Regions from separate parts of the Streptomyces sp. NPDC055815 genome, predicted to be linked through region 1. Evidence: riboswitches for the same ligand, from Rfam matches in the RefSeq annotation. Region 1 holds a riboswitch; the other holds the start of a gene.
What was found. Region 1 has a riboswitch for cobalamin ahead of cobN (cobaltochelatase subunit CobN). Riboswitches for the same ligand answer to the same signal wherever they lie in the genome.
Positions count from the first base shown of each region.

Region 2: another riboswitch for cobalamin. It lies ahead of ACWGN5_RS24240 (ABC transporter substrate-binding protein); the one in region 1 lies ahead of cobN (cobaltochelatase subunit CobN).

Region 1 covers NZ_JBSHDU010000115.1:14,131-21,578, forward strand. The annotation lists gene ACWGN5_RS39195 (PA14 domain-containing protein) at 1-470, opposite strand, end outside; gene ACWGN5_RS39200 (precorrin-2 C(20)-methyltransferase) at 579-2,072, opposite strand; gene ACWGN5_RS39205 (precorrin-8X methylmutase) at 2,069-2,722, opposite strand; gene ACWGN5_RS39210 (cobalamin biosynthesis protein CobG) at 2,719-4,041, opposite strand; cobalamin riboswitch at 4,115-4,257, shown strand; gene cobN (cobaltochelatase subunit CobN) at 4,298-7,448, shown strand, end outside.
Region 2 covers NZ_JBSHDU010000040.1:18,471-25,918, forward strand. The annotation lists gene ACWGN5_RS24220 (alkane 1-monooxygenase) at 1-886, opposite strand, end outside; gene ACWGN5_RS24225 (TetR family transcriptional regulator) at 1,025-1,618, shown strand; gene ACWGN5_RS24230 (DJ-1/PfpI family protein) at 1,708-2,436, shown strand; gene ACWGN5_RS24235 (cold-shock protein) at 2,691-2,897, shown strand; cobalamin riboswitch at 2,948-3,125, shown strand; gene ACWGN5_RS24240 (ABC transporter substrate-binding protein) at 3,207-4,253, shown strand; gene ACWGN5_RS24245 (FecCD family ABC transporter permease) at 4,250-5,287, shown strand; gene ACWGN5_RS24250 (ABC transporter ATP-binding protein) at 5,284-6,096, shown strand; gene ACWGN5_RS24255 (ArsR/SmtB family transcription factor) at 6,081-6,443, shown strand; gene ACWGN5_RS24260 (MFS transporter) at 6,534-7,448, shown strand, end outside.

The DNA of each region.
Region 1 (7,448 bases):
GTGAACTTGACGTTGGCCGCGCCCGTCCACGTCGCGTAGGACACGACGATGCTGTGCCGCCCGGCCGGGACGGCGAGGCCGACCGTCTTCTTCTGGGTGGTGGTGACGTTCTTCCAGAGGTCGATCTTCCGGACGCCGTCGAGGGTGACGCGGATTCCGTCCTGGGCCTCGGCGGCGAAGATGAACGGGCCGCCCGAGCCGAAGTCCCGTGTCACCGACCAGCGGACGGAGAAGTTGTCCTTGGGCAGGGTGACTCCGGGCGGGTCACCGAGGCCGTAGTTCTCGGAGATCGCGTTGTCGCAGGTGGTCAGCTTCGGCGTGCCGGTGAGGGTGGTGTTGGCGAAGTACTCCGCCTTCCACACCGGGGACGTGCAGGTGACGGCCGCGGCGGCCGGGGTGGCGGTGAGCAGACCGCCGGAGGCGGCGAGGGCGGCCGTGACGGCCAGGGCGCTCAGCCGGGTACGAGTCATCACAGGGGGGCGGGCCCTTTCCGGACCTATGTGCGGCATGTGAAACGGGGGAACGCTTGTGTGACTCGTGAGGTGGGTGCGGGGTTGCCCTCGCACCCACCCCCGATGTCAGCCGTAACGCCGCGGCGTCCACGCGATCGTGCGCCCGTCGCCCCGTTCGACCGCCCGCGTCTGCGAGGAGCCGATCAGGAGGAGGGTGCGCATGTCGACCTCCGTCGGGTCCAGGGCCTTCAGGGTCAGGATCCGGACCGACTGCTCCGGGCCGCCGACGTCGCGGGCGACGACGACCGGGGTTTCCGGGGCGCGGAGTTCGAGGAGGAGGTCGCGGGCGGCGGCCACCTGGTGGGTGCGGGACTTGGAGCCCGGGTTGTAGAGGGCGATGACGAGGTCGGCGGACGCGGCCGCGCGGAGCCGGGCCTCGATGGCGTCCCAGGGCTTGAGCCGGTCGGAGAGGGAGATCGTGGCGTAGTCGTGGCCGAGGGGGGCGCCCGCCGCGGCGGCCGCCGCGTTCGCCGCGGTCACCCCCGGGAGGACCCGTACGGGCACGTCCGCGTACTCCGGTTCGCAGGCGACCTCCAGGACCGCCGTCGCCATGGCGAAGACGCCCGGGTCGCCGCCGGAGACCACCGCGACCTTCCGGCCGCGCCGGGCCAGGTCGAGGGCGAACTCGGCGCGCTCGGACTCGACCTTGTTGTCGGAGCCGTGCCGGATCTGGCCGGGGCGGAGGACGGGGACCCGGTCGAGGTAGGTGGTGTAGCCGACGAGGACGTCGGCGTTGACGAGCGCGCCGCGCGACTCGGGGGTGAGCCAGGGTGCCCCGGCCGGGCCGGTGCCGACGACGGTGACCTCGCCCGTCTCCCGTACGGGAGGCTCCTGGTCGACACGGGAGGGGAGGACGGCGACCGAGAAGTACGGGACCGAGGACGGGTCCACGTCCGTGAGCTTCTCCGTGCGCTCGCCCGACATGAACGCCCGCTCCACGTACCGCGCGTCCTCCAGGCGGCCGGCCCGCTCCAGGGCCCGCCTCACCGTCGGGAACGTGCGGCCCAGCTTCATCACGACCGCCGAGTCCGTGCCCGCCAGACGGGCCGTCAGCTCGTCCTCCGGCAGGGTGCCGGGGATGATCGTGAGGACCTCCTCCGCCTCGCACAGCGGCTCGCCGAGCCGGGCGGCGGCGGCGCTGACCGAGGTCACGCCGGGGATGACGGTCGTGTCGTAGCGGTCCGCGAGCCGCTTGTGCATGTGCTGGTACGAGCCGTAGAACAGCGGGTCGCCCTCGGCGAGGACGGCGACGGTCCGCCCGGCGTCCAGGTGGGCGGCGAGGCGGGCCGAGGCCTCCTCGTAGAAGTCGTTCAGGGCGCCCCGGTAGCCGCCCGGGTGGTCCGTGGTCTCCACCGTGAGCGGGTACATCAGCCGCTCCTCGATGTGGTCCTCGCGGATGTGCTCGGCGGCGATGGAGCGCGCTATGGAGCGGCCGTGGCGGGCCGAGTGGTAGGCGATGACGTCGGCGGAGGCGATGGCCTTCACGGCGGCGACCGTCATCAGGTTCGGGTCGCCGGGGCCGAGGCCGACCCCGTACAGCTTTCCGGTCACGGTCGTCATGCCTGGATCTCCGCTTCGTGGGCGAGGGCGTTGATCGCGGCGGCCGTCATCGCGCTGCCGCCGCGCCGGCCCCGTACGACCAGGTAGTCGAGGCCGAGGGTGTTCTCGGCCAGGGCGTCCTTGGACTCGGCGGCGCCGATGAAGCCGACGGGGATGCCGAGGACGGCGGCGGGCCTGCCCGCGCCCTTCGCGACCATCTCCAGGAGGTGGAAGAGGGCGGTCGGCGCGTTGCCGATGGCGACGACGGAGCCTTCGAGGCGGTCCCGCCACAGTTCGAGGGCGGCGGCCGAGCGGGTGGTGCCGAGCTCGGCGGCGAGGCCGGGGACGGCCGGGTCGGAGAGCGCGCAGAGCACCTCGTTGTCGGCGGGCAGCCGCTTGCGGGTGACACCGCTGGCGACCATCTGCGCGTCGCAGAGGATGGGCGCGCCGGCCCGGAGGGCGGCGCGGGCGTTCGCGACGACCTGCGGCGAGTAGGCGATGTCCTGCACGAGGTCGGTCATCCCGCACGCGTGGATCATCCGGACGGCCACCTGGGCGACGTCGGCGGGCAGGCCCGCGAGGTCCGCCTCGGCGCGGATCGTGGCAAAGGACCGGCGGTAGATCTCCGTCCCGTCCTTCTCGTAGTCGAACATCCTGGTGCTCTCGCTCATCTCGTGTGGGTCGGCAGGCTGCGGGCCGTGGTCACTGCTTCGGGCAGGGCGGTACGGGGGGTGGGGACGCCGTCCACCAGGTAGGTGTCGTCGCCGGTGGCGAGGACGTCGACCCAGATGCCGTGCGGGTGGCCGCAGCGGCGCTCGCACCCCGAGTAGTGGACGGGCAGGCCCCCGCGGCGGACGAGGCCGGCGTCCGTCCGTACGTCGGCGAGGGACTTGGCGCAGCCGGGGCGTCCGGTGCAGGCGCTGACCCCGACGGCGGGCAGGTCGGGCCGGGTGATCAGGCCGTACGACGCGAGGGCGGGGAGTCCTGCGGGGTCCCCGACGACGACCACTCCGCGCCAGGGCGTGAGCCGCAGGTCGTCGGCGCCGTCCGCCAGGGCCCGCAGCTGGGCGGCGGTGAGCCGGCCGAGCGGGGCGAGGACGTGCAGGGCGCGGTCGCCGAGGGGCCCGGGCGCGGGCGGCGGGGACGCGGGGAGCGGCGGTACGGACACGGGTACGGGCTCCGCCGTCACGCCGGCCCCGGCCAGCGCGCCCACCAGGTCGAGCGGGTGCCCCGGGGGCAGTTCGCGGACCCGCCAGGCGCCGGTACCGGCCGTGCGGGCGGCCTCCAGGAAGGCCTCGGCGGCGGCGAGCGCGGCGCGGGCCGCGTCGGCGCCCGCGACCCGGAGGACCTGGCCCCCGACGTGCAGGAGCGCGTCGGCGGCCCCGGCCGGGTGCGCGACCGCGGGGGTTTCGGCGTCGACCGCGACCGCCGGGTGCCCGGCGGGCGCCGGGGTCTCCCCGTCCACTGCGATCAAGGTCACATCGCCGCCGAGGCCGGCCACGTCCCCGCGGCCGTCGTCGAGGACGAAGAGGAAGCGGCCCGAGAGGGCCGCCGCCGCGGGGGTGGCGCAGAGGAGGGCGTCCAGCGCGCGGGCCCACAACTGGACGGCGCCGTGGCCGAGTCCGTCGAGCCCGGCGGCCGGCGAGGCCACGATGTTGCGGACGCGCTCGTGGGTGGGGGAGGGCAGCAGGCCCGCCTCGGCCAGGAGGGCCGCGAGGTCCGCCCCGCAGTCCCCGGCGAGGCCGCGCAGCTCGGCGTTGCCGCGCGAGGTGATGCTGATCCGTCCGTCGCCGAGGCTCTCGGCGGCGCGGGCCAGCACCTCCGCCTGATGTGCCGTCAGACGGCCTGCGGGCAGGCGCAGTCGGGCCAGGCGTCCGTCGTCGGCGGGGTGCAGGCGCAGCGCCCCGGGGCAGGCGTCGCCACGGTCCCGTATGCGAGCTTCGCCCGGTTCGGGCGTCGGGGCTGGGGTGGGCGGCATGGCGGCGAGCATACCCACGGGGAACCGGGCGGCCACCGAGTGTGATCCGGCCGACTCTCCCGCTTTCTCCGGCCCGGAGACGGCACGATCTAGGATGCAGATCGGCATGGGGTCCCAGGACCCCGGGGAGGAAGCCCGGTGAGAATCCGGCGCGGTCCCGCCACTGTGAGCCCGTACCCCACGAGGGGACACGGGTGAGTCAGGAACTCCCGCCGTCCATACGACCACCCGGGGCGCGGACAACCCCGAGGAAGGGCCTGAGCTCGCCATGCTCCTGCTGCTGTCGCACTCCGACACCGACCTGCTCAGCGCCCGCGCGGCCAACGCCGCCCAGGCCGAGGGAGCGGTCGAGTACCGCTTCGCCAACCCCTCCCGCCTCCCCCTCGCCGACCTCCCGGCCCTCCTCGACGGCGTCGACCTGGTCGTCGTCCGGCTCCTCGGCGGGCTGCGCTCCTGGCAGGAGGGGCTCGACGCGATCCGCGCCGCCGGAAAGCCGGTCGTCGTGCTCAGCGGCGAACAGGCCCCCGACGCCCAGCTGATGGAGGCCTCCACCGTCCCGGTCGGCGTCGCCACCGAGGCGCACGCCTATCTGGCGCACGGCGGCCCCGCCAACCTGGAGCAGCTGGCCCGCTTCCTCTCCGACACCGTCCTGCTCACCGGCCACGGCTTCGAGGCCCCGGCCGCCGCCCCCACCTGGGGCCCGCTGGAGCGCACCGCACGCAACGAGACCGGCCCGACCGTCGCCGTGCTCTACTACCGCGCCCACCACATGAGCGGGAACACCGCCTTCGTCGACGCCCTGTGCGGGGCGATCGAGGACGCCGGCGCGCGGGCCCTCCCGCTGTACGTGGCGTCCCTGCGCGCCCCCGAGGCGGAGCTCGTCGAGACGCTGCGCACGGCCGACGCGATCGTCACGACCGTCCTCGCGGCCGGCGGCACCAAGCCCGCCGAGGCGCAGGCCGGCGGCGACGAGGAGGCCTGGGACGCGGGCGCGCTCGCCGCGCTCGACGTGCCGATCCTCCAGGCCCTGTGCCTGACCGGCTCGCGGGCCGCGTGGGAGGAGAACGACGAGGGCCTGTCCCCGCTCGACGCGGCCAGCCAGGTCGCCGTGCCCGAGTTCGACGGCCGCCTCATCACCGTCCCGTTCTCCTTCAAGGAGATCGACGCGGACGGTCTGCCCGCGTACGTCGCCGACGCCGAGCGCGCGGCCCGCGTCGCCGGCATCGCCGTCCGGCACGCCCGGCTGCGCCACATCCCGAACGCCGAGAAGAAGCTGGCGCTCGTCCTCTCCGCGTACCCGACGAAGCACTCCCGCATCGGCAACGCGGTCGGCCTCGACACCCCCGCCTCCGCCGTCGCCCTCCTGCGCAGGCTGCGGGAGGAGGGCTACGACTTCGGGCCCGTCGAGGACATCCCCGGTCTCGTCTCCGGCGACGGCGACGAGCTGATCTACGCCCTCATCGAGGCGGGCGGCCACGACCAGGACTGGCTGACCGAGGAGCAGCTCGCGAAGAACCCGGTCCGCATCCCGGCCGCCGACTACAAGCGCTGGTACGCGACGCTGCCCGCCGAGCTCCGCGAGCAGGTGGAGGAGCACTGGGGCCCGGCGCCCGGCGAGATGTTCCTCGACCGCTCCCGCAACCCGGAGGGCGATATCGTCCTCGCCGCCCTGCGGCGCGGGAACCTCCTGGTCCTCATCCAGCCGCCGCGCGGCTTCGGCGAGAACCCGATCGCGATCTACCACGACCCCGATCTCCCGCCGTCCCACCACTACCTGGCCGCCTACCGCTGGATCGCCGCCCGCGCCGAGGACGGCGGCTTCGGCGCCGACGCCATGGTCCACCTGGGCAAGCACGGCAACCTGGAGTGGCTGCCCGGCAAGAACGCCGGCCTGTCCGCCGCCTGCGGCCCCGACGCGGCCCTCGGCGACATCCCGCTGATCTACCCGTTCCTCGTCAACGACCCGGGCGAGGGCACCCAGGCCAAGCGGCGCGTCCACGCGACCCTCGTCGACCACCTGGTGCCGCCGATGGCCCGCGCCGACTCGTACGGCGACATCGCCCGCCTGGAGCAGCTGCTCGACGAGTACGCCCAGATCAGCTCGATGGACCCGGCGAAGCTCCCGGCCATCCGCGCCCAGATCTGGACCCTGATCCAGGCCGCGAAGCTCGACCACGACCTCGGTCTGGAGGAGCGCCCGGAGGACGACGGCTTCGACGACTTCCTGCTGCACGTCGACGGCTGGCTGTGCGAGGTCAAGGACGCCCAGATCCGCGACGGCCTGCACGTCCTCGGCGGCGCCCCGGAGGGCGAGGCCCGGGTCAACCTGGTCCTCTCGATCCTGCGCGCCCGCCAGATCTGGGGCGGTACGCAGGCGCTGCCGGGTCTGCGCGAGGCCCTCGGCCTGGACGAGTCGGCGGCGACCCGCACCACCGCCGACGAGGCGGAGGCGAAGGCCCGCGAGCTGGTGGAGGCGATGGAGGCGGCCGGCTGGGACGTGTCCGCCATCCCCACCTCGTACGGTTCCGAGGTCCAGGCCGTCCTGCGCTTCGCCTGCGAGCAGGTCGTGCCGCGGCTCGCCGCCACCACCGACGAACTCGCCCACGCCGTGCACGCCCTGAACGGCGGCTTCGTCCCCGCCGGTCCGTCGGGCTCCCCGCTCCGCGGCCTGGTCAACGTCCTGCCGACCGGCCGCAACTTCTACTCCGTCGACCCGAAGGCCGTGCCGTCCCGGCTCGCCTGGGAGACCGGCCAGGCGCTCGCCGACTCGCTGCTCACCCGCTACCGCGACGACAACGGCACGTGGCCGACCTCCGTCGGCCTGTCCCTGTGGGGGACGAGCGCGATGCGCACCGCCGGCGACGACGTCGCCGAGGCGCTCGCCCTGCTCGGCGTCCGTCCGCTGTGGGACGAGGCCTCGCGCCGGGTGAACGGCCTGGAGCCGATCCCGCTCGCCGAGCTCGGCCGCCCGCGCGTCGATGTGACGCTGCGCATCTCGGGCTTCTTCCGTGACGCGTTCCCGCACGTCATCGGCCTTCTCGACGATGCCGTACGGCTCGTCGCGGGCCTGGAGGGCGAGTCCGCCGAGGACAACTACGTACGGGCGCACGCGCAGGCCGACCTCGCCGAGCACGGTGACGAGCGGCGCGCCACCACCCGGATCTTCGGCTCGCGGCCCGGCACGTACGGCGCGGGCATCCTGCAGCTGATCGACTCGCGCGACTGGCGCACGGACGCCGACCTCGCCGAGGTGTACACGGTGTGGGGCGGGTACGCGTACGGGCGCGGGCTCGAAGGCCGCCCGGCGCGCGCCGAGATGGAGACGGCGTACAAGCGGATCGCGGTGGCCGCGAAGAACACGGACACCCGCGAGCACGACATCGCCGACTCGGACGACTACTTCCAGTACCACGGCGGCA
Region 2 (7,448 bases), on a different contig from region 1:
TCCAGCTGTGGCGCGGGGCGCAGCGCTCGTACCGCCCGCTCGCGGTCCGCTCCCGCCTGAGGCCGTAGTGCTCGGTGTAGTTGATGACTTCGAGCAGGCAGAAGCCGAAGACCGCCTGGACCGCGAGGTACGGCAGGACCCCGGGCCCGAAGGCGAGCGCCAGCGCCGCGAAGAGGAGGAACGACAGCGCCCAGGAGCCGAGGACCGTGTTCCGCGGGCTCCACACGGACCGGCCCCGGCGGCCGAGCCGCCGCTTCTCCAGGCGCCAGGCCGAGGTGAGGCTGCCGAGGACGGTCCGGGGCAGGAAGCGCCAGAAGCTCTCGCCGAGCCGGGCGCTCGCCGGGTCCTCGGGGGTGGCGACGCGGATGTGGTGGCCGTGGTTGTGCTCGACGTAGAAGTGGCCGTACCAGGTCTGGGCGAGCGCGATCCGGGAGAGCCTGCGCTCCAGGGCCTCCGTCTTGTGCCCCAGCTCGTGGGCGGTGTTGATGGCGATGCCGGCGACCCCGCCGAGGGTGAACGTCAGCCCGATCCGGTCGACGAGGGCGAGGTCGCCCCGGGTGATCAGCCAGCAGCCGAGGACGAGCCCCGCGTACTGCAGGGGGAGGTAGAGGTAGGTGCACCACCGGTAGTAGCGGTCCTTCTCCAGGTGGGCGATCGCGCTGTCCGGCGGGTTGGCGGAGTCCTTGCCGATGAGGTGGTCGACGACCGGGAAGATCACGTACAGGACGAGGATCCCGGTCCACCAGAAGAGCCGGAGCCCGGTGGCGTTCACCAGTCCCCAGGAGAGGAAGGGGAAGGCCGGGATGAGCAGGCCGAGCAGCCAGAGCCAGCGCTTGGGGTCGCGCCAGGCGGCGGGGGCTTCGGGGGAGTCGCTGTGCAGGGCCAAGACCGGCTCCTCGGAGAGGTGGACACTTCACATGCGTTCTGTCCAGTTGATAGACGGATTCAGGGTGAGGTGTCAATGCGCGGGACCGGGGCCGGTGTGCGAAGACGGCGGGGGGACGGTGGATAAAGTGGGGGCACGATGACACGTTTCCGCGAGAGTGTTCGGTCCCTCCTGCGCGAGCAGGTGCTCGACGCCGCCTACCGGCTCGTCGCCGCCGACGGCTGGGGCGTGCTCCGCATGGCCGCCGTCGCACGGGCCGCCGGCATCAGCCGCCAGACGCTCTACAACGAGTTCGGCTCGAAGGAGGCCATCGGCAACGCCCTGGTCCAGCGCGAGCTGGAGGGCTTCCTCCTCGGCATCCAGCGCGAACTCGACGCCCACCGGGGCGAGTTGGAGGCGGCAGCGGCGGCGGGCGTCGGCTACACGCTCCAGCAGGCCGTGGACAACCCCCTCATCAAGAGCGTCCTGCTCGCCGCGCGCGGCGGCGAGGACGACCTCCTCGCCTACCTCACCACGCGCCCGGAACCGGTCTTCGGCACGGCGATGGCGATGCTCGACGCGTACGCGATCGAGGCCTGGCCCGACGTCGACGAGGAGTCCCGCGGCCTCGCCGTCGAGACGATCGTGCGGCTCACCGTCAGCCACATCGTCCAGCCGGTGGCCGCGCCGGAGGAGTCGGCCCGGCGCATCGCCAGGATCACGGCACGGATCGCCTACCCGGGCGGTGCCTGACCCGGCCGTCGGGAACCCGTGGGCGGTGGCGGCCGACTGCCTCGACGCGACACGGAACGTCGGGCCCTGCCATCCCCTGGGGGAGAACCATGAACCGCCGCAACCTGCTCCGCGCCACCACCGCCCTCGGGGCCGCGGGCGCGCTGGGAACCAGCACCGCAGCCCACGCCGCCCCCGCGGCGCCGCCGTCGGCGCGCCGCCCGCTCCGCGTCCACCTCGTGCTCTTCGACGGCGTCGAGGAACTCGACTTCGCCGCCCCCTACGAGGTGCTCTCCGCCGCCGGCTTCTTCTCCGAGCGTCCGGTGGACGTCCGGTACGTCTCCGTCGACGGGCCCGGCACCGTCACCGCCGCCTACGGGACCGAGGTCCGCGTCGACCACCCCTGGGCCCCGCGCGAGGCCGACCTGCTCGTCGTACCGGGCGGCGGCTACGCGCGCCGGGACAGCCCGGGCGTCTGGGCCGAGATCGACCGGGGCGCCCTGCCCCGCGCCCTCGCGGCGGCGGTCCGGCCGGGCCTCACCGTCAGCGCCCTGTGCACCGGCGTCATGCTGCTCTCCGCCGCCGGACTCACCCGGGGCCGCCCCTGCACCACCCACCACAAGGCCCGCCCGGACCTGGAGCGGCAGGGCGGCGTCCTGAAGGGGGCCAGGGTGGTGGACGACGGCGACCTCGTGACCGCCGGGGGTGTCACCTCGGGCCTGGAGCTCGCGCTCTGGCTCGTACGCCGGGAACTCGGCCCCGACGCGGCGAACGGCCTGGAGGCCATGCTCGAGTACGAGGCGAGGGGCACGGTCTGGGTCCGGCCGGACCGGCACTGAACGGACCGGCACTGAACGGACGGGTTCGGGCGGACGCGTCTCTGACGGACGCGGCGAGGCCCGCTGTCGGACACGGGGGATCTCCGACAGCGGGCCTCTGTTGAATATTGTACGAGATCATCCGGGGTGGTTCGCCCCGGCCGGCGGCGGTGGCGAACGGGGGAGGGACGGGGTACATCTCCCCTGAGGCGCGGACACGGCCCCCGGGGCCGGACACCCTCGACCGCGCCCCCCGCGCCGACGAGGAGGCCGCCGTGGAAGGCAGAAGCAAAGGGTTCGTGCAGTCCTTCAACCGTCTCGGCGGGTACGGCTTCGTCGTCCCCGTGGGCTCCGAGGAGCAGGTGTACTTCAGCGCCGAGGACATCGAGAGCGAGGAGCGGACGGTCTCCGAGGGGCAGCAGGTCTCCTTCGTCCTGGTCCTCGGCGACGGCCGCTTCGAGGCGAAGGAGCTGCGCGTCTGACGGCGACGGGCGTCCGGGGTGCGGCGGCCGGCCGGTGGTACTGTGCCGAGGCCAGTCGCACCTTTGTACGCACCTGAACGGGTACGTCCACGGGTCAGGGAATCCGGTGCGAGACCGGAACTGACGCGCAGCGGTGAGGGCGACGGGCGGAGCATCGGCCACTGGGCGGCACGACGGGCCCGGGAAGGCGCTCCGTCCGGCTGACCCCGAGTCCGAAGACCTGCTGGCGGCCCCGGCGGCACGCGGTCGTCCGGGGAGCACCGTACGACAGGCTCCGCGTATGAGCCGTGGACGCAGAGGAAGTCCCCCGTGCCGCTCGCACACCCCGTCCGCTCCGCCGTGCCCGCCCTCACCGGCGTCCTGGTCCTCCTCGCGACGGCGACCGGCTGCGGGCCCTCCGCACCCTCGTCGAAGCCCGCACCGGAGCGCGGCCACCCCGTGACCCTCGACGACAACTGCGGACGGAAGGTCCGCGTCGACCGCGCCCCGCGCCGGGCCGTCGCCCTCGACCAGGGAGCGGCGGAGATCATGCTCTCCCTCGGCCTCGCCGACCGCATGGTGGGCACCGCGACCTGGACGGACCCCGTGCTCAAGGGCCTGGAGGAGGAGAACGCCAAGGTCCCGCGCCTCGCCGACCGCTACCCCTCCTTCGAGAAGGTCCTCGACACCGAACCCGACTTCGCGGCCGCCTCGTTCGCGTACACCCTCGGCAAGGGCGGGGTCGCGCCCCGCGAACGCTTCGAGCAGCTCGGGGTCCCGACGTACCTCTCGCCGACCGACTGCGTCGGCAAGGACAACAGCGGCGACGGCGACGGCGTCCGCACCCGCCCCCTCACCACGGACACGGTCTACGGCGAGATCCGCGACCTGGCCCGGGTGTTCGGGGTCCCCGAGCGCGGCGAGAAGCTCGTCGCCGGGCTGAAGGCCCGGGTGGCGAAGGCCACGGCGGCGGCCGACTTCACCGACGCCACCGTCCTCTACTGGTACTCCGACGCCAAGTCGCCCTACATGGCCGGATGTTGCGGGGCACCCGGGATCGTCACGAACGCCCTCGGGGCGAAGAACGTCTTCGACGACACCCGCGAGGAGTGGCCCCAAATCAACTGGGAGACCGTCGCGGACCGCGACCCGGACGTCCTCGTGATCGGCGATCTGACCCGCCGCGCGCAGTCCGCCGAGAGCGCGGCGAAGAAGATCGAGTTCCTGGAGTCCGACCCCGTCACCCGGAACATGACGGCCGTGAAGCACAAGCGGTACGTCCTGCTCAGCGGCCAGGCGATGAACCCCACCCTCCGCACCGTCGAGGGCGTCGAGAAGGTGGCCGCCGCGCTCCGCTCGTACGGCCTCGCGAAGTGAGGACGACCCGGCGGGAGACCACGGCCGCCACCGTGCCCCTGTGGGCGGCGGCCGGGCTCGCGCTGCTCGGCCTGTCCGTGGCCGTGGCCGTCACCATCGGCCCGGCGGACATCGGCGTCGGCGAGGCCGGTTCCGTGATCGCCGCCCACCTCGGCGGCGGCGCCTCCGGCCTCTCGCCGATCCGCGACGGGATCGTCTGGGACCTGCGGCTGCCCCGTACCCTCCTCGCCGCCGTCTGCGGCGCCGGACTCGCCGTCTGCGGGGCGGTGATGCAGTCGCTCCTGCGCAACCCGCTCGCCGACCCCTTCGTCCTCGGCGTCTCCTCCGGCGCCTCCACCGGCGCGGTCGCGGTCGTCGTCCTCGGCATCGGCGGCGGGGTCCTCTCCGTCACCGGCGGGGCGTTCCTGGGGGCGGTGGTCTCCTTCGCGCTCGTCCTGCTGCTCAGCCACACCCTCGGCGGCTCCACGGACCGGGTCGTCCTCGCGGGCGTCGCCGCGATGCAGCTCTTCTCCGCCCTCACCTCCTTCGTCGTCATGACCGCCGCCGACGCCGAGACCACCCGGGGCGTCCTCTTCTGGCTGCTCGGCTCGCTCGCCGGGGCCGGCTGGAGCGACGTGTGGCTGTGCCTCGGCGTCCTCGCGGCCGCCCTGCTGGTCTGCGGCGGGTACGCGAGGACCCTGGACGCCTTCGCCTTCGGCGAGGAGGCCGCCGCCTCGCTCGGCATCGCCGTCGCCCGGACCCGGCTCGTCCTGCTGTGCGTCACCGCGCTCCTGACGGCCGCCCTGGTCTCCGCCGCCGGGGCGATCGGCTTCGTCGGCCTCGTCCTGCCGCACGCCGCCCGCGCGCTCGCGGGTCCCGGGCACGCCCGGCTCCTGCCGGTCACCGCCCTTGCCGGAGCGGTGTTCCTCGTGTGGGCCGACACGCTCGCGCGTACGGTCCTCGACCCGCAGGAGGTGCCGGTGGGCGTGGTGACCTCGCTGATCGGCGTCCCGGCCTTCGTCCTCGTCCTGTACCGCACCAGGAGCGCGCGATGACCACCACCGCCGGCTCTTCGGGCGCCGGGCTCCACGCCGACCGGGTCTCGCGCACGGCCGGGGACACCCTCGTCCTCGACGGGGTCAGCGTCTCCCTCGCCCCGGGCACCGTCACCGGGCTTCTCGGGCCCAACGGCTCGGGCAAGTCCACCCTGTTGCGCCTCCTCGCCGGCGTCCTCGCCCCCGACTCGGGGGTCGTCACCCTCGACGGCGAACCGCTCGGCGGGCTCGGCCGCCGCACCGTCGCCCGGCGCCTCGCCACGGTCGAGCAGCAGGCCGACACCCAGACCGACCTGACCGTCGCCGATGTCGTACGCCTCGGCCGCATCCCGCACCGCAGGGCCTGGACCCCGCCCTCGGCCGCCGACGAGACCGCCGTCCGCACCGCCCTCGAACGGACCGGGCTCACCGATCGCGCCCGGCAGCCCTGGCGCACCCTCTCCGGCGGCGAACGCCAGCGCGTCCAGATCGCCCGCGCCCTCGCCCAGGAACCGCGCGAACTCCTCCTCGACGAACCCACCAACCACCTCGACATCCAGCACCAGCTCGACCTCCTCGCCCTCGTCTCCGGCCTCCGCCTCACCGCCGTCGTCGCCCTGCACGACCTCAACCTCGCGGCGATGTACTGCGACCGGCTCGTGGTCCTCGCCCGGGGCCGGGTGGTGGCGAGCGGCCCACCGGACGAGGTCCTCACCGAGGAGCTCATCGCCGAGGTGTACGGGGTCCGCAGCGCCGTGACCCGGCCGGGACCCGACGGGCGCCCCCACATCCGCTTCCTGGGTACGGTGGGTCCATGCCCGAGCCCGTAGACCCCGCAGCCGCTCCCTCCCGTCCGCACGACCGGACCCCGGGACCGCGTGAACTCGCGGCGGCGGCCGAGGTGTTCGGTCTGCTCTCCGACCCCACCCGGCTCCATCTGTTGTGGGTGCTCACCCGGGGCGAGGCCGACGTCACCGCCCTCACCGAGGCGTGCGGGGCCGCGCGGCCCGCCGTCAGTCAGCACCTCGCCAAGCTGCGCCTCGGCGGGCTCGTCACGAGCCGCAAGGACGGCCGCCGGGTCGTGTACGCGATGCCGGACGGGCATCTGAAGCGCCTGGTCGTCGAGGCGATCAGCCGGGCGGACCACCAGGTGACGGGCGAGCCCTGGCACGACTGACGTGAACATGTGCGCACGCGTGCACATATCGGCTACGGTGGAGGCGTCGCACCGACCAGCCGTCCGCCGTCGCCGACCGGGGGCGCCCCCATGCTGTCCGTCCTGCGCAACCGCACCTACCGACGCCTCTTCGGCGCGCAGGTCGTCGCCCTCGCGGGCACCGGCCTCGCCACCGTGGCGCTCAGCCTCCTCGCGTACGACCTGGCCGGGGCGGACGCCGCCGCCGTGCTCGGCACCGCCCTCGCCCTCAAGATGGCCGCGTACGTGACGATCGCCCCGCTCGCGGGCGCCCTCGCCGACCGCGTGCCCCGGCGCACCCTGCTCGTCGCGATGGACCTGGCGCGGGCGACGGTCGTGCTCGCCCTGCCCTTCGTCACACAGGTCTGGCAGGTGTACGTCCTGATCCTCCTGCTCCAGGCCGCCTCCGCCGCCTTCACCCCGGCCTTCCAGGCCACGATCCCGCAGGTGCTCCCGGAGGAAGGCGCCTACACGGACGCCCTCTCCCTCTCCCGGCTCGCCTACGACCTGGAGAGCCTGGTCAGTCCCGTCCTGGCCGCCGCACTGCTCACGATCGTCCCGTACGCCTGGCTCTTCACCGGCACGGCCCTCGGCTTCCTGGCCTCGGCCCTCCTCGTCAGGACGACCACCCTGCCCGCGCCGCCGGAGCCCGAGGCGGACGGTCCGCGCCGGCTCTACGCCAAGGTCGCCTACGGCGTCCGGCTGTTGCTCGCCACCCCACGGCTGCGGGCCCTCCTCGCCCTCGACCTCGCCGTCGCGGCGGCCGGGGCCGTGGTGCTCGTCGACACCGTGCTCCTGGTCCGCGACACCCTCGGCCGCCCCGCCGGTGACGTCCCCCTCGCGCTCGGCGCCTACGGGGCCGGGTCCATGGCCGTGGCGCTGCTGCTGCCGCGCGTCCTGCGCCGGGCGGACGACCGCGCCGTCATGGTGCGGGCGGCCTTCGTCCTGCCCGGGGCCCTCGTGCTCCTCGCCCTCGGGCTCACCGCC